3 regions of the Acidovorax sp. T1 genome follow, and region 2 is predicted to be linked to each of the others. Evidence: predicted binding sites of a transcription regulator. Region 2 holds the regulator's gene; each other region holds the start of a gene.
The links. The regulator HrcA, encoded in region 2, represses chaperone genes, less so after heat shock. The targets are predictions, from matches to a motif close to TTAGCACTCNNNNNNNNNGAGTGCTAA.

Region 1 (5,988 bases), 1.9 Mb from region 2:
CCATCAGCGCCAGCGCATCGCGGTCGCCGTCGGTGAGCGAATCGACCCGCTCCATGCTGGGCACGCGAAACGCCAGGGCCACATAGGCCTGCTCGGCCGGGGCCTTGACGGCAATGCGGCGCAGGCCCTGCTGGGCGGGCTCGGCGCGCGGCTTGCGCGCGGGCACGGCGCGGGCCGGCAGGCGGCCATAGTATTTTTCGGCCAGTGCGCGCACCTGGGCCACATCCACGTCGCCGGCCACCACCACCGCTGCGTTGCCGGGCACATACCAGCGGCGGTGGAAATGGCGCACGTCCTCGGGCGTCATGGCGTCAAGGTCGCTCATCCAGCCCACCACCGGACGGCGGTAGGGCGAGGCCAGGTAGGTGGCGGCAAAAAGCTGCTCAGCCAGCACGGCGCGGGGCTGGTCTTCGGTGCGCATGCGGCGCTCTTCCTTGACCACCTCGATTTCCTTCTTGAACTCGGCGTCGGGCCACTGGTTGTGGGCAAAGCGGTCGGCCTCCAGGCGCATCACGTCTTCGAGCCGGCTGGCCGGAATCTGCTGGTAGTAGCCCGTGTAGTCGCGGCTGGTGAAGGCGTTCTCCTGGCCGCCCAGGGCCGCCACGCGGCGCGAAAACTCGCCCGGCGGCACGGTCTTGCTGCCCTTGAACATCATGTGTTCGAGCACATGGGCCACGCCCGAGGTGCCATCGACCTCGTCCATGGAGCCCACGCGCAGCCACACCATGTGCATCGCCGTGGGCGCGCGCCGGTCGGGCTGCACGATCAGCCGCATGCCGTTGGACAGCGTGAATTGCCGCGCCCCCGATGCCGTGGCAGCCTGCGCAGGCAGGGCCGCCGACGGGTTCACGGAGCGGGGTGCGGAAGGGGGGGCAAAAGGGGTTGCGGAAAGGGTTGCGGAAGCAGGGGATTGCGCCCCGGCACTCAGGCAGGCCAGCAGGCCCAGAAGGGTGAAAGCACGTTTCATAGAATGGAGTGATTCTAAGTACCTGCCAATGTTCAGTTTTTTCAAGAAAAAAGCCCCCCCCACGCCCGCACCACCCGCTGCGGCTGCGCCTGCAACCCCTGCTGTGCCGGATGTTCCGCCCGCGCCACCGGCCGCAATAGCGCCCGCCGAGCAGGCAACTGCCGCGCCGCCGCCATGGCCCGAGCCCGCCGCGGCCACCGCGCCGCCACGGGCCCCCACGACCCCCACGACCCCCACGCCCCCACCGGCGGCCAGCGGTGGCTTTGGCTGGCTGCGCAACCCCTTTGCAGCCAAGCCGCCCGCGCCTGCCCCTGAAGCGGCCCCGGTGGTTGTGCCACCACCGGCCGCGGCGCCGGTGTCTGCGCCGGTATCTGCGCCTGAACCGACGCCCACACCGCCCGTGGTGGTCGTGGCGAAGCCCATCGCCGTTGCAGCCCCGCCCGCGTCGGCGGCCCAGGCCCCCACACCGGCAACAGAACTGCCCCCGCCCGCCGAACGCACCGGCTGGCTCAACCGCCTCAAGGCGGGCTTGCGCAAGACGGGTTCGAGCATCGCCACCGTTTTCACCGGCACCCAGATCGACGATGCGCTGTATGAAGAGCTGGAAGAGGCCCTCTTGATGGCCGACACCGGCGTCAAGGCCACGCAGTGGCTGCTGACCGACCTCCGGCGCCGCGTCAAGGAAACCAAGACCACCGACCCCGCCGCCGTCAAAGGGCTGCTGGCCGATGCATTGGCCGACCTGCTGCGCCCGCTGGAGAAAGCACTGGTCATCGGCGAACACACCCCCACCGTGATCATGGTGGCGGGCGTCAACGGCGCGGGCAAGACCACCTCGATCGGCAAGCTCACCAAGCACCTGGCCAACGAAGGGGCCAGCGTGCTGCTGGCGGCCGCCGACACCTTCCGCGCCGCTGCGCGCGAACAACTGGGCGTATGGGCCGACCGCAACCTGGTCGAGATCGTCAGCCAGGAAGGCGGCGACCCCGCCGCCGTGAGCTTTGACGCCGTCACCGCCGGCAAGGCGCGCGGCAAGGACGTGGTGCTGGTGGACACCGCCGGGCGCCTGCCCACGCAACTGCACCTGATGGAAGAGCTGAAGAAAATCCGCCGCGTGGTCACCAAGGCCGACGCCAGCGCGCCGCACGAGGTGCTGCTGGTGATCGACGGCAACACCGGCCAGAACGCGCTGGCCCAGGTGCGCTCGTTTGACGATGCGCTGCAACTCACCGGCCTCATCGTGACCAAACTCGATGGCACGGCCAAGGGCGGCGTGCTGGCGGCCATTGCGCAGGAACGGCCGATTCCGGTTTACTTCATCGGCGTGGGCGAAAAGCTCGAAGACCTCGAAACCTTCAACGCACGCGAATTTGCGCAGGCCCTGCTGACCTGAGAGGCTCACGCACCCATGCAGTCCACCCGCACAAGGAGCGGGTGGCATCGGGGTCACGGAGCCATAGAAGGCTGTCGGACTTGGAACTCCTGCCTGCCAAAGGTGCACCAAGACAGTGTGCAAAGGGCATTATCCGCTCACTTATTAATAGCTTATTACGCTTGCTGGTATTGCGCAAAGCGACATTTTTAATCATATTTTTGGCGCAGTGCACTTGGGAACAACCGGATGGGAACTCCGGGCTTAGCACTCCCTCCAACAGAGTGCTAACATGAAGGCTTAGAGGAAAGGATTCCCGGAATGACATTTCCATCTGGAACCGCAACGACGACTTTGGCCCCCGCCAATCCATGGGCGCTGGTGCCGCCCTTGGGCAACTTGGATGCCTATATTTCGGCCGTCAACCGCCTGCCCCTGCTCACCCACGAGGAAGAGCAAACCTATGCGCGCCAGCTGCGCGATAACAACGATGTGGACGCCGCCGGCCGGCTGGTGATGTCGCACCTGCGCCTGGTGGTGTCGATTGCGCGCCAGTATCTTGGCTACGGCTTGCCCCATGGCGACCTGATCCAGGAAGGCAACGTGGGCCTGATGAAGGCGGTCAAGCGTTTCGACCCCGACCAGGGCGTGCGCCTGGTGAGCTACGCCATGCACTGGATCAAGGCTGAGATCCACGAATACATCTTGAAGAACTGGCGCATGGTGAAGGTGGCCACCACCAAGGCGCAGCGCAAGCTGTTCTTCAATCTGCGCTCCATGAAGCAGGGTTTCAAGGCCGATGCGGCAGCGGCCGATGCCGGCACGCACCGCGACACGCTGTCGGACCACGAGATCGACTCGGTCGCGGCGCAGCTCAACGTCAAGCGCGAAGAAGTCATCGAGATGGAAACCCGCATGGCGGGCGGCGATGTGCTGCTGGACCCCGCCCCATCGGACGATGGCGAGCAGGCCTTTGGCCCCATTGCCTACCTGGCCGATGCCTCGCACGAGCCCACGGCGATGATCGAGTCGCGCCAGCGCGATGAACTGGCCACCGATGGCATTGCCACGGCACTGGCCAGCCTGGACGAGCGCAGCCGCCGCATCGTGGAAGAGCGCTGGCTCAAGGTCAACGACGATGGCAGCGGCGGCATGACGCTGCATGACCTGGCCGCCGTTTATGGCGTGAGCGCCGAGCGCATTCGCCAGATCGAAGTGGCCGCCATGAAGAAAATGAAAACCGCGCTGGCCGACTACGCCTGAGCGCTGCCTGTCCGCGAGCGCACACCCAGGCGCGAACGGCAGGGATCATTCAGCGCGCAACTGCGGTTGCGCGCTTTTTTTTGGGTGCCAGCAATGCCACGCGCACCCGTCCAGACCGGAGAAGTTTCTGATGACCCCGTCCCCCTTGCGTCGCGCAGCGCTGGTGCTGGCCCTCGCCGCTGCTTGCAGCCCGGCCCTGGCCCAATCCACTGCGGCCCTTCCCATCCCGGCGACACCGGGCTGGCCCACCAAGCCGGTAAAGCTGGTGGTGGGTTTTCCGGGCGGGTCGTCGCCCGACCTGGTGGCGCGCACCCTGGCCGAGCCGCTGGCCCAAGCCCTGGGGCAGCCGGTGATTGTGGAAAACAAGGTGGGTGCGGGCGGCAACATCGCCGCCGACGCCGTGGCCAAGGCCACAGACGGTCACACCCTGGGCGTCATGATCAATGGCAACCTGACGATTGCCCGGCTCATCAACCCCCGAATCAACTACGACCCGCTCAAGGACCTGGCCCCCATCAGCCTGATCGCCACGGCCCCGCTGGCCCTCGCCGCACCAGCCAACGCGCCGGGGGCGACCGCGCAGGCGTTTTTTGCAGCCGCGCGCGCCAGTGGCGACCGCTGGAGCTATGGCACGCCGGGCGTGGGCACGGTGGCGCACATCGGCATGGAGCTGCTCAAGGCCAAGGCCGGTATCCACCCGGTGCATGTGCCGTATCCGGGCAACCCGCAGGTCATCAACGCCATCATCGGCGGCCAGATCGAGCTGGCCCTGCTGCCCCCGGCGATGGCGGCAGCGCAGGCCCGCGCGGGCAAGCTGCGCGTGCTGGGCGTCACCTCCAGCGGGCGCAGCACCCTGGTGCCCGAAGTCCCCAGCCTGGCCGAAGCGGGCGTGAAAGACTTCAACCTCGAAATCTGGAACGCGGTGGCTGCGCCCCGGTCGCTGCCCAAACCGGTGGTGGCGCGCCTGTCGGCGCTGTTCAGCGAGATTGCCCGCAGCCCGGAGGTGCGCGACAAGCTGTTTCAGCAAGGCTGGCAGGTGACCGGCACCACGGCCGAAGGGCTGTCCCAGCGCATCCAGACCGATGCGCGCGTGCTCGGCGCGGTGATCAGCGCACAAAAGATCAAGGCCGAATAAGGGGCCGAATAACGGACCGAATGGCGGCGGGCGCAGGTGGCCCGCTTTGCCCCTTTACCCCGCTTCTTGCAGCAGCGCCCGCACATCGGCGCCCAGGGCTTGCGCACCGCTGCCGTAGCGGTTGTAGACCCGCAGGCGGCCTGCCGTGTCATACACGTAGCTGCCGGCCGAATGGTCCATGGTGTAGCTGGTGGCGGTCTTGCCGTCGACCTTCTTGAAGTAGATCTTGAAGTCCTTGGCCACGGCGGCGATTTGCTCTGGGCTGCCCGACAGCGCCAAAAAGCTGGGGTCGAAGTTGGCCATGTAGGCCTTCAGCACCTCGGGCGTGTCGCGCTCGGGGTCCACGGTGACGAAGATGCCCTGCAGGCGGTCGCCATCCTTGCCCAGCATCTGCTTGACCTCGGCCAGCTCCTGCATGGAGGTGGGGCACACGTCGGGGCATTGGGTGTAGCCAAAGAACACCACCACCACCTTGCCGCGAAAGTCCTGCAGGCTGCGCTTTTGGCCGTTGTGGTCGGTCAGCGGAACATCGCGGGCGTAGTCGGCCCCGGTGATGTCCACCCCGCGAAACTCGGTCTTTTTTTCAGAGCAAGCACCCAATATGGCGCTAGCGCTGATGGATAAAGCGCTAACAGCTATCAATTTAAGAGCGTTTCTTTTGTGCATGGTGTTCACAGCGCGTAGTGGTCCACCAGCAGCGCGGCAAACAGCACGCTCAGGTGAATGAGGGAGAAACGGAAGGTCTTGCGCGCCAGCGCGTCGGAGTAATTGCGCCACAAGGCAAAGCCGTAGCCGCAGAACCCGGCGCTCAGCAGCACGGCCGCGGCAAGATAGATCCACGAACTCATGCCGTAAATGAAGGGCATCAGGCAGCCCGCAAAGAGGATCAGCGTGTACAGAAAAACCTGCAGGCGTGTGAACTCGTTGCCATGCGTGACCGGCAGCATGGGCAGGCCCGACTTGCGGTAGTCCTCCACCCGGTACAGCGCCAGCGCCCAGAAATGCGGCGGCGTCCACAGGAAGATGATGAGGAACAGGATCAGCGCCTCGGGGCCCACATCACCGGTCATGGCGGCCCAGCCCAGCACGGGCGGCATGGCGCCCGAGGCACCGCCGATCACGATGTTCTGCGGCGTCAGCGGCTTGAGGATGACGGTGTAGACAACGGCGTAGCCCACAAACGTAGCGAACGTGAGCCACATGGTCAGCGGGTTGACCCAGACATACAGCAAGGCCGAGCCGGCCGCGCAC
Region 2 (5,988 bases):
CTGGTTGTCTCGCCGTCCTGCGTCGGGCATCTGGGCGGGGCTGTATTGCGTGCCTGTGTTTCCGCTGCGCTCGGATGTGTTGGTGTTTCTCGATGGCGCAGGGCCAATTTCAGTGCAAACCATGGAGGAAGTGGCACCTTTCCTGCATGTGCTGACCCATCGGGATCTGCATTTGCATACCGTCATCGCTCGTCAATATGGTCAAGCAACGCCAGACGATGGTGGTGCGTGGTGTACTGCCGAACAGTTCGGAGCACTGGGCCTTCCGGCACCCGTTCGCAAACTGCTGGCAGGGCTGTAGATTCAGCAGGACGCCGCTTGGATGCGCGCGTTCAACGGCCGTCCAGTTCCCGATGGCGTCGCAATACGGTCCATCGGTCGCTGAATACGTGGGCCAATTGCTCCACGAGATAGACCGATCGGTGCTGACCGCCTGTACACCCGATGGCTACCGTCACATAGCTTCGGTGGTTTCGGTCCAGCATCTCCAGCCAGTGCGATAGGAACTGCTCGATGTGCAGGCGCATCAGCGCCACATCTGGCTGTTGCCGCAGAAATTCTGCGACGGGCGCGTCCAGTCCTGTCAGGTCACGCAATGCCGGTTCGTAATGTGGGTTGGGGAGCATTCGGACGTCGAACACATAGTCGGCGTCCACTGGGATTCCGCGCTTGAAGGCGAACGACTGGAAAACCAGTGTCAGTTGCCCTGGCGCCGCCGGGATCAGATCCTTGACGTAGCTTTGAAGCTGGGAAGCCCTTATCGTGCTGGTGTCAATGACATGTGCCTGCTCACGGAGGTCGGCCAGCAACTCGCGCTCCAGCTCAATCACCTGTGTGAGTGCCCGCCGGCCGTCTGGAGTGTCGTCATGCGACAAAGGGTGGCGGCGCCGCGTTTCAGAAAAACGTCGAACCAGGGTCTCCGTGGTGGCATCGAGGAAGATGGACTGAATGATCACCCCCTGGTTTCGCAGGCGTTCCAGTTCCCGCGGCACCTGCGGCAGCGACGTGGCGCTGCGCACATCCATGGCAATGGCCACGCGGTTTCCGTGGTGCTTGTGCTCCAGAGCCACAAAGGCGGGGAGCAGTTCGGGGGGCAGGTTGTCTACGCAGTAATAGCCCGCATCTTCCATGGCGTGCAGTGCCACGGATTTTCCGGAACCGGACATCCCTGTGATCAGCACAATTTCCAAGGACATGAACTTCAGCTTTTATGCAGGGTGTTTGCCAGGCTCAGCATTTCGCTTGCATGGGCCAGGCTGGTGCCTGTTGGGCGTTCACCGCCCAGCATGCGGGACACTTCCACCACGCGATGCTCGCCTAGAACGGGCGTGACTGTGCTGGTGGTCCCGGCTGAATTTCGCCGCTTGGACACCATGAGATGGTGATCGGCATAGGCCGCCACCTGCGGCAAATGGGTAACTGCGAGCACCTGCCGGTCGCGCCCGAGTTGCCGCATCAAACGCCCCACGGTTTCGGCCACGGCCCCGCCGACGCCCGAATCGACTTCGTCAAAGACCAAGGTGGGAGCCGTGCCGAGTTCGCTGGTGGTCACAGAAATCGCCAGGGAAATTCGTGACAGTTCACCGCCAGAAGCGACCTTGCCGATGGGGCGGGGAGTCATGCCGGGGTGACCCGCCACGAGAAACGCGATGTCGTCCAATCCATGGAGCGCCGGCGCAGAGGTTCTTGTCACCGATACCTCAAAAATGCCTCCCGTCATGCCCAGGCCCTGCATTGCCTGTGTGATGGCTGCAGACAGTTGGGGCGCTGCCCTTGCTCGCCTAAGGGAAATGGCTCGTGCAACCGATTGGTAGGCTTTGGCGCTGCTCGCTTCCGCAGCTTCCAGGCTGGCGAGGTCGGCTGCAGCGTCCAGTTGCTGCAGCTCTGCTTTCCATACTTGCAGCAAGGCGGGCAATTCCGCGGGTTGGCGCTTGTAGCGCCTCGCCAGCGTCATCCACTGTGACAGGCGCACGTCGAGATCGACGAGGCGGTCCGGGTCCAGCTCGGTGTGTCTCAGATAGGCTTGTAACGATCGGATGACATCGCTGGTCTGCGCAAGACTGGATGAGAGGATGTCGGCCAGTTCGCTGAAAGCGGGTTCAAGCTGCTCCTGGCTATGCAAAAGTGAGGCAGCGCGCGTCAGGCGGGAGTGTGCGCCCGACTCCTCCACTTCGAGCGCCGTAAGTGCACCTTGGGCGGCTTCCAGCAGTGTATGGGCGTGCGAGAGCCGTTTGTGCTGCGCTTCCAGTTCGGCCCATTCATGTTCCGCGGGTGCCAGTTTGCTGATTTCCGCAATTTGCCATTGCAGCCGCTCGCGCTCTTGCTGGCGGGTTGTTTGTGCGGTGCGCGCATCCTCCAGGATCTTCTGGTCGGCACGCCATTTTGCCCAGCATGCAGCCAATTCCTGCAGCGAGATGCCTGCATAGGCGTCAAGCAAACCCCGCACGGAGTCCGGGCGGGTCAGGCTTTGCCATGCGTGCTGCCCATGGATATCCAATAACTGATCCCCGAGGAAGCGCAGTTGTGTTGCGGTGGCCGGCGTGCCATTGATCCATGCGCGGCTTTTTCCTTGGGTGTCAACGGTTCTGCGCAGGAGTAGGCTGTCGTTGGTTTCGACTCCTGCTTCCTCGAACCACGGCTGCAAGTGGCTGGGGCAATCGAACTCTGCGCACACATCCGCATGGGGGGCGCCTTCGCGCACGTATCCTGCATCCGCGCGTGCACCCAGTGAAAGTTGCAGAGCATCTACCAAAATCGACTTGCCAGCACCCGTTTCCCCAGTCAGCACGGTAAAGCCTGTCTCAAGATCAAGCGCCAGTTCTTGAACGATCACGAAGTCTCGCAGGGTGATCCGCTTGAGCGCCATGTTCAGGAGCCCCCTTCGTTCCAGCGCAACTTTTTGCGAAGGGTGGCAAAGTAGTTCCAGCCGTGCGGGTGCAAAAACCGGACGCTGTGCTCGGAGCGCTGCACGAGAATGCGATCACCATGCAGCAGTGACGCCAGTGACTGCATGTCGAAATTGGCGCTGACGTCCCTGCCGCTCACGATCTCGACCGCCACTTCGGTGGCATCGGACAAAACGATCGGGCGGTTTGACAGGGTATGGGGTGCAATGGGAACCAGCACCCATCCGGGAATGGATGGGTGAAGCATGGGGCCTCCAGCGGACAGCGCGTACGCCGTTGACCCCGTTGGCGAAGCAATGATCAACCCGTCAGCCCTTTGATTGGCAACCAATCGCCCGCCCACCTCCACGCGCAGCTCCACCATGCCGGAGGTGGCGCCGCGATTCACCACCACATCGTTCATGGCCAGGGCTTCAAAAACCGTGGTCTGCTCCCGAACCACCCGCGCTCGCATCAGGGGGCGCAAGTCTTCTTCATACTCTCCACACAGCATGGGAGTGAGTGCCATCTGGTAACTGTCGAAGGGGATGTCGGTAATAAAACCCAGGCGTCCCTGGTTGATCCCGATCAGCGGGGTGCCGTAGCGTGCCAGCCGACGCCCGATGCCCAGCATGGTGCCGTCTCCCCCCACTACCAGGCCCAGATCGCATTGGGTGCCAATGGCGTCGACGTCCAAGGCGGGGTAGTCGGTCAGGTTGGCATTGATGGCGGTTTCTTTTTCAAGCACCACCTGGCATCCCAGGCGGACCAGAAACTGCGCGATCTCTCCCAGGGCGTGGCGAGAGCTGTCGGTCATGCCGCCGGCAGCCGTTGCCTGATACTTGCCGATAAGCGCAACATGGCGGAAATTGGACGTCATCGCGAAATTACATCATTAAAATCACCCCATGCTCGATGACCGTGCCAAGTTGTTGCTGAAAGCGCTGGTCGAGCGCTACATCGCCGATGGGCAACCCGTGGGTTCGCGCACCCTTTCGCGTGCGTCCGGCCTGGAGCTCTCTCCGGCAACGATACGCAATGTCATGGCGGATCTCGAGGAACTGGGATTGATCGCCAGCCCGCACACGTCCGCTGGCAGGATCCCCACGGCGCGTGGCTACCGCTTGTTTGTGGACACTATGCTAACGGTGCAACGTGATCCATTGACGCCGCCACAGCTGGCGCCAGAGCAGCCGCAAAAAGTGATTGCCAATGCGGCACACCTTTTGTCAAACCTCTCGCAGTTTGTGGGTGTGGTGATGGCACCGCGTCGTACCTCCGTGTTCCGTCACATCGAATTTCTCCGGCTTTCAGAGCGCCGGTTTCTTGTGATCATTGTTTCACCTGAAGGTGATGTGCAAAACCGTGTCATCTTCACCGATGTGGACTATTCCCAGTCGCAGTTGATCGAGGCAGCCAACTTCCTGAATGCACACTATGCTGGCCTGGCCATAGAGCAGGTGCGGGAAAGGCTCAAGGCAGAGGTTGACATGCTTCGCGGGGAGATCGCGTCATTGATGCAGGCTGCTGTCAACGTTAGTTCGGAGGCGCTTTCCGAAGCGCAGGATGAGGTTGTCATTTCGGGCGAAAGAAATTTGTTGGCCGTGAGCGATTTTTCCAGTGACATGGGCAACCTTCGCAGGGCCTTCGATCTGTTCGAGCAGAAGACGCAGATACTGCGTCTTCTGGACATCTCCAGCCAGGCTGAGGGTGTCCGTATCTACATCGGCGGTGAAAGCCAGGTGGTGCCGTTTGAAGAGCTTTCGATCGTCAGCGCGCCCTACGAGGTGGATGGCCGGGTGGTAGGCACTCTGGGAGTGATCGGCCCCACCCGTATGCCGTATGACAGGATGATCCAGATCGTCGACATTACCTCCAAGCTGGTGTCCAACGCGCTGAGTTACCGCAAATAAACGCCCTACAATACTTGCGGTGTCCCGTTTGATTCAGTGTTGGTGCGAGGGGCGTTAGCTCAGTTGGTTAGAGCAGAGGACTCATAATCCTTTGGTCGACAGTTCAAGTCTGTCACGCCCTACCAAGCTAGATAAGGAAAGCCTGCTATCAATGCGGTAGCGGGCTTTTTTCTTTCCCGTCCGATGTAAGGGCGGATGTAAGACGATTTCGGCAATGCCACCCAGCACCAGACAAAAGAAAAGCCCCACGGTGAGGGCTTGTGGTGGTTGCAGAGGTGCCCCTCAAATCAGTGCGCGCCGGGTGCGCAGGTCCACCACTTTGCCGGGTTGCTTGCGGGGCATTCGGCCAGCTGCGCGCAGTTCATCTTCCAGGCGGCCAATTTCATCCGCGTAGAGCTCCAGGCGGTCCAGCAGGGCCACGGTGAGGGGGGTCAGCTCTGGTGAGGTCCAACCGTGTTCCATGAGTTCGCCGGTGGGCATGGTTGCCAGTGTCTCGGTGGTGGTGTCGAAGTCGGTCACGGTCCCGTGTTCTGAGGTCGTTTGCATGGTGTGGTTTGTGTTGGTTGACATGACGCCTATTGTGACGAATAGGCAGCGCTTATCAAACTACACTTTTCGCTTGAAACCTATGCTGTTAGATGACTTTGCGCTATGTAAATTATAGCAATCTAACGTGTTAGACGAGGGGCGCGCGAGGCAGGCGCGAGCTTAAAAACGGGTGACCCCCACCCCACCACGGGGGACTGGACCAACCCACCGCACCCCCGCCCCCACCCCTTATCTCTGGCTCTGTATTGGGGTGGTATTTTCAGTTTTCGCGTGTTAAATATGATGCTTAACAGGAGGGCGCGGCATGGATACCCAGCACATTGGCAAGGCAGAGGTCATCAACTGCGAGTTTGAATACGAATGCCCGCTTGACTGGTTCAAGTTAGCGACCACTTACGATGCGAGCGTTCGAAACTGCGGTGCCTGCAATAAGGATGTGTACTTCTGCCGGGATACTGGGCAACTGGTGCTCCTGCTGCGGTACATCCCGGATGCCTGCGCGGCCATGCATGTGGGCAAGACCGTCACCATTGACGCCAGCAGAATTAGGACGGGGATACCAACCTACCCACGCTTCCAGGATAAATAGGAATTAATCGTAGTCTTCCATCGCATGATTGATGGTGCGCTGGGCGTGGTCA
Region 3 (5,988 bases), 1.8 Mb from region 2:
CTGGCCCACCGAGGCGGCCAGCTGCACCAGCTCGGCGGGATCAAAGCCGCCCGACACGGGCACGACGTGGCGTGCGCCCCGCAGCACCTGGGCGTAGTTGTAGAGCCCCGCGCCGTGCGACATGGGCGCGGCATAGACCATGGCATCGCCCGGGGCGATGTCGTCCACGTCGGTGAAATAGCAGGCCGTCATGGCCAGCAGGTTGCGGTGCGTCTGCATCACACCCTTGGGGCGGCCGGTGGTACCCGAGGTGTAGAACAGCGATGCAACATCCTGCGGGGCACGGTCGTGGACCTCCATGGGTGGATGCAACACGGCAGCCCGATAGGCATCAGAGCCGAAGAGCAGCAGGCCAACCTCCGATGCGCCGGCCTCGCGCGCGGCCGAGGCGAGCGATTGCGATGCCAGAACCATGCACGCCCCGGAATCAGCCAGCACATGCGCCAGCTCTTTGGCATGCAGTTTGTAGTTGACCGGCACCGACACCGCGCCCGCCCACAAAACAGCATGCAGCGCCTCCAGATATTCCGGACAATTGGCGGCGTAGATGGCCACGCGGTCGCCGGGCGCTACGCCGCCCTGCTTGCGCAGCCAGGCTGCCAGGGCCGCGGTGCGCGCACCCAGGGCGCCGTAGCTCAGCAGCACCTGGTCGCCGTGCAGCACGGCGGGTTGATCGGGGTAGCGCTGGGCGCTGCGGCTGAGCAGATGGGCAATGTTCATCGGGTGCGATCCATCACGGAAAAAGGCAGTGGGCCATGCGGCACTGTAGGCGATTCGAGCGGCTGCGCGCAGACGCTGCAAGGCCCAATGGAAGTGCGCAATCCCCACCAACGGGGCGTCAGAAGCACCCGGTAACTTCGCGCTGCCAATTCCCCACAGTCTGTGGCGTTGAAACGCGCTTGCCTAGACTGCATATGTTTCGCACATGCCCGCGCGGCCTCTTTTGTCGTGCGCCGGGGTACGTGCTTTTCACGCCCTCCTTCCTTTATTCACCACTCCCCGCGAGCTGCAACGCATGACACTGGACCAGCAAAAATCCATCCTCACCATCGCCCTCTTGGCCGCGTTTGCGGACGGCAACAAAGACGACGCCGAGCGGGAAGAGATCCGCCGCATCGCCCAGTCACTGGCTGGCGATGCGGACCTGGTTGACCTGCCGCGCATCTACCAGGACGTGCTGCTGCAGCGCACCGGCGTGCAGACAGCTGCCGAGGCCTTGAGCGAACCCATGCACCGTCAGCTGGCCTACGAAATGGCGGTGTGCGTGTGCGATGTGGACGGCCGCCAGACGGCTGCCGAACGCGATTTTCTGGCGACACTCAAAACGGTGCTGCAGCTCGATGGTCAGCAGACCGCCGCGTTTGACCAGGAAGCAGATGCGCTGGTGGAGGTGGCCGAAAATGCCATTCCGGCCGCCCTGCCCGCAACCACCGCGGCAGCGGGCGCCGCACCCACCATGGGCACATCGGATGCGGATCTGGACAAATCCATCCTCAACTACGCCCTGCTCAACGGCGCGCTGGAGCTACTGCCGCAGTCCTGGGCGTCGATGGCCATCATCCCGCTACAGGTGAAGATGGTGTACGGCATTGGCAAGGCCCACGGCGTGGAACTGGACCAAGGACACATCAAGGAGTTCATTGCCGCCGCCGGGGTGGGCCTCACGTCGCAATACCTGGAGCAGTTTGGCCGCAAGCTGCTCGGTGGCCTGCTGGGCAAGGCAGTGGGTCGAACCATTGGCGGCATGGGCAGCGCGGCCACGGGCATGGCGTTCTCGTTTGCCACCACCTATGCGCTGGGGCAGGTGGCCCGACGCTACTACGCGGGCGGCCGCGTGATGAGCACGACCATGCTGCGCGACAGCTTCCAAAACCTGCTCGGCCCCGCCAAGCAGCTGCAGACGCAATACCTGCCGCAAATCCAGCAAAAGGCCGCCACGCTGGATGCTGGCCAGATCCTGGCAATGGTGCGGGGAGCGTAGGCACCAAGGGCCCTGTCACGCCCCATTTTGCTTCGTTATTGATAGCTTCAAGCGCTTTCACAGAAAGCGCCAGAAGCCATTTTCACCTCTATCGCAGCGCCTGTTAACCTGCATCGGCGCCGAAGTGCTTAGCGCAGTAGCGGGCACGGCCGCTGCGCCGTTGCAACACTGGCGCAACACCCCGTGGCGGGCGCAGCGGCACATGCCAGAATCGGCCATGCACGCCGCCACGGACCCTGCAGCCACCACCGCCCTTCAGCCGTCCAAGCCCCGCTCCGATAGCGCCATGACGGCCCTGTACAGCGCGGCGCTGGGGCCCGTCCATCTGTCCCGTTACCTGCCGGTTTTTGCGCGCTTTGATGAGGCCGGCCGCACCACCACCAGCTGGAACTGGGCGGCCAGCCTGTGCACCCTGAACTGGATGGTGTTTCGCCAGCTGTGGGGCGCGGCGCTGGTGTATGTGGCGGCCGCCGAGGGCCTGGCGCTGCTGGTGTTCGGCCTGGGGCGGCCGCTGCTGCAATGGCCCCAGGCAGTGGAATGGGGCGTGGTCGGGGCGTTTTTTCTGCTCGGTTGCGCCGTGCCCGGCCTTTACGGCAATGCCCTGCTGCATGCCGACGCCCACAAGAAAATTGCACGGGCACTGACCGCCACACACACCTTGAACGAAACCCGCGCGCTGCTGGCACGGCAAGCCAGCTCCTGGAAACGGCTGGCCTGGCTGGCGGCGGGCAACCTGGCGCTGGCGCTGGCCGCTGCCGGTGTCTACCTGGCGATTCCCTCCACGGTAGCACCGCAAAGCGCGGACCCGGCCACGCCCACACCAACCGCATCAGCACCCCAAAAAACCGATGCACCGGCGGCGACAAGCGCCGCCACGCCACCCCAACGCTCTGCGTCCGAGGCGGCAGCCATCCCGGCGCCGCCGGCCGCCCCCGAACCGGCGCAGGCTCCACCCGAACCGGCGTCCTTAGCGCCTGCCCCTTCCGCAGCACCGATGGAGCGGGCCTCGCGCCCCACCATGGCCACCGCGCCCACCGCTCCCGCCAAGCGCGCATCGCCATCCCAGGCCAAGGCATTGGCTCCCGACACGGCAGCTGCCTCGGCCGAAAACAACAACGCCCTGCCAGTGGTGGGCACCGCGCCTGGCTACTACATCAACGTGGGTCTTTTTGCCAACGAAGCCAATGCCCGCAGGGCCCAGGCGCGGTTGCTCAATGAAGGACTGCCCGCATTCCGACAGGAAATTCTCACGGCCAAAAAACGCCGGCTGCGGGTGCGGGTGGGCCCCTACAGCGACCACGCCGATGCCGACGCAGCGGCCGTCACCATCCGGTCCATGGCGCTGGAAGCAGTGGTGATCAAGCTGGGGGCCTGAGCCGGTTGCATTGCCAGGGCACTGCCTATATCCAGAAAAACAGGCTCCAGCGCTTGATGATGTTGCGCATATAGCTATCACTTCAATAGCAAAAGAATCCAGCCGAAACCGTGGATACGCAGCAACCATCCAGCCTGCTTGGTGCGGCCCCTCCACAGCGCCTGCCCGCAGCACGTCTCCACTCCCCCAATCCCCCAAACGGCGGGGAAGGTCTTGAAATAGACACAAATGCCCGTATCATTAGCACTCACCCCGAATGAGTGCTAACAAGCACTTGTGCGGAGGAAGTTTGGTGGCGTCCGAAATTTCGGGCGCTTCGTAATCCAGCTTTTTATTGTCAGTCAACAGGAGCAATGCAATGAACCTTCGCCCTCTGCACGATCGCGTGATCGTCAAGCGTATCGAAAGCGAAACCACGACCGCCTCCGGCATCGTGATCCCCGACAACGCCGCCGAAAAGCCCGATCAAGGTGAAGTGCTGGCCGTCGGCCCCGGCAAGAAGAACGACAAGGGCGAGCTGATCGCCCTGAACGTGAAGGTCGGCGACCGCGTTCTGTTCGGCAAGTACTCGGGCCAGACCGTCAAGGTCAAGGGCGACGAACTCTTGGTCATGAAAGAAGACGATTTGTTTGCAGTGGTCGAGAAGTAATTTCTCGCCCTCTGAATCACTCATCTTTTCATAGCTTCTCCCGCTTATTGAATAAGCGCTAGCAGCCAATTCGAATCAAATTTTCAGGAGCTCCAAAATGGCAGCAAAAGACGTAGTTTTCGGCGGCGAAGCCCGCGCACGCATGGTTGAAGGCGTGAACATCCTGGCCAACGCAGTCAAGGTCACGCTGGGCCCCAAGGGCCGTAACGTGGTGCTGGAGCGCTCGTTCGGCGCCCCTACCGTGACCAAGGACGGTGTGTCCGTGGCCAAGGAAATCGAACTCAAGGACAAGCTGCAGAACATGGGCGCCCAGCTCGTGAAGGAAGTGGCCTCCAAGACCAGCGACAACGCTGGTGACGGCACCACCACCGCTACGGTGCTGGCACAAGCCATCGTGCGCGAAGGCTTCAAGTACGTGGCCGCTGGCATCAACCCGATGGACCTCAAGCGCGGTATCGACAAGGCTGTGACGGCCCTGGTTGCCGAGCTGAAGAAGGCTTCCAAGCCCACCACCACCTCCAAGGAAATCGCCCAAGTGGGTTCGATCTCCGCCAACTCCGACGAAACCATCGGCAAGCTGATCGCTGACGCCATGGACAAGGTTGGCAAGGAAGGCGTGATCACCGTGGAAGACGGCAAGTCGCTGGACAGCGAACTGGACGTCGTCGAAGGCATGCAGTTTGACCGCGGCTACCTGTCGCCCTACTTCATCAACAACCCCGAAAAGCAATCCGCGATTCTGGACAACCCCTTCGTGCTGCTGTTCGACAAGAAGATCAGCAACATCCGCGACCTGCTGCCCACGCTGGAGCAAGTTGCCAAGGCTGGCCGTCCGCTGCTGATCATTGCCGAAGAAGTCGAAGGCGAAGCCCTGGCTACGCTGGTGGTCAACACGATCCGCGGCATCCTGAAGGTTGTGGCTGTGAAGGCTCCTGGCTTCGGCGACCGTCGCAAGGCCATGCTGGAAGACATCGCCATCCTGACGGGCGGCAAGGTCATCGCTGAAGAAGTGGGCCTGACGCTCGAAAAGGTCACCCTGGCCGACCTGGGCCAAGCCAAGCGCATCGAAGTGGGCAAGGAAAACACCATCATCATCGACGGCGCCGGTGCTGCTGCTGACATCGAAGCCCGCGTCAAGCAAGTGCGCGTGCAGATCGAAGAAGCCACGTCCGACTACGACCGCGAAAAGCTGCAAGAACGCGTGGCCAAGCTGGCTGGCGGTGTGGCCGTGATCAAGGTCGGCGCTGCCACCGAAGTCGAAATGAAAGAAAAGAAGGCCCGCGTGGAAGACGCACTGCACGCTACGCGCGCAGCGGTGGAAGAAGGCGTTGTGGCCGGTGGCGGCGTGGCTCTGCTGCGCGCCAAGCAAGCGGTTGGCACCTCCATCAAGGGTGACAACGCCGACCAGGACCACGGCATTGCCCTGGTGCTGAAGGCCATCGAAGCGCCTCTGCGCGAAATCGTGAACAACGCCGGCGGCGAAGCCTCGGTGGTGGTGAACGCTGTGTTGGCCGGCAAGGGCAACTTTGGCTTCAACGCTGCCAACGACAGCTACGGCGACATGCTCGAATTGGGCATTCTGGACCCCACCAAGGTCACCCGCACGGCCCTGCAAAACGCAGCATCGGTGGCATCTCTGCTGCTGACGACTGAGTGCATGGTGGCTGACGCACCGAAGGAAGAAGCCGGTGCTGGCGGCGGCATGCCTGACATGGGCGGCATGGGTGGCATGGGCGGCATGGGCATGTAATTGCCCGGTCCCTGCGCAGCCTTCATGGCTGCGCAGCCCCACAAAGAGCCCGCAGGTCTTATGGCCTGCGGGCTTTTTTCATGCGACGAAGGGCGCGCCGTAGGTGTTGGTCGATCCCTCGCCGGGCTGCACCCACCAGTACAGCAGTACAAAAAAACCAATCCCGGTCAACAAAAGCAGTTGCCACCAGCCCGTGCGGCCAATGTCGTGCAGGCGGCGCGTGCCCACGGCCA

Region 1: the regulator HrcA is predicted to act here: its motif matches at 2,604-2,630, upstream of rpoH (RNA polymerase sigma factor RpoH).
Region 3: the regulator HrcA is predicted to act here: its motif matches at 3,597-3,623, upstream of CCX87_RS14985 (co-chaperone GroES).

What each region holds. Positions count from the first base shown of each region.
Region 1 covers NZ_CP021648.1:3,062,583-3,068,570, forward strand. Annotated here, with positions in the region: gene CCX87_RS14305 (M16 family metallopeptidase) at 1-967, opposite strand, end outside; gene ftsY (signal recognition particle-docking protein FtsY) at 996-2,360, shown strand; gene rpoH (RNA polymerase sigma factor RpoH) at 2,661-3,602, shown strand; gene CCX87_RS14320 (Bug family tripartite tricarboxylate transporter substrate binding protein) at 3,733-4,737, shown strand; gene CCX87_RS14325 (SCO family protein) at 4,792-5,403, opposite strand; gene cyoE (heme o synthase) at 5,409-5,988, opposite strand, start outside.
Region 2 covers NZ_CP021648.1:884,474-890,461, forward strand. Annotated here, with positions in the region: gene mutY (A/G-specific adenine glycosylase) at 1-301, shown strand, start outside; gene rapZ (RNase adapter RapZ) at 333-1,196, opposite strand; gene recN (DNA repair protein RecN) at 1,202-2,866, opposite strand; gene CCX87_RS04265 (NAD kinase) at 2,869-3,765, opposite strand; gene hrcA (heat-inducible transcriptional repressor HrcA) at 3,794-4,798, shown strand; tRNA gene CCX87_RS04275 (tRNA-Ile) at 4,847-4,923, shown strand; gene CCX87_RS04280 (hypothetical protein) at 5,081-5,344, opposite strand; gene CCX87_RS04285 (hypothetical protein) at 5,652-5,936, shown strand.
Region 3 covers NZ_CP021648.1:3,208,764-3,214,751, forward strand. Annotated here, with positions in the region: gene CCX87_RS14970 (class I adenylate-forming enzyme family protein) at 1-720, opposite strand, end outside; gene CCX87_RS14975 (YcjF family protein) at 1,016-1,981, shown strand; gene CCX87_RS14980 (SPOR domain-containing protein) at 2,199-3,356, shown strand; gene CCX87_RS14985 (co-chaperone GroES) at 3,715-4,005, shown strand; gene groL (chaperonin GroEL) at 4,103-5,755, shown strand; gene CCX87_RS14995 (DUF805 domain-containing protein) at 5,834-5,988, opposite strand, start outside.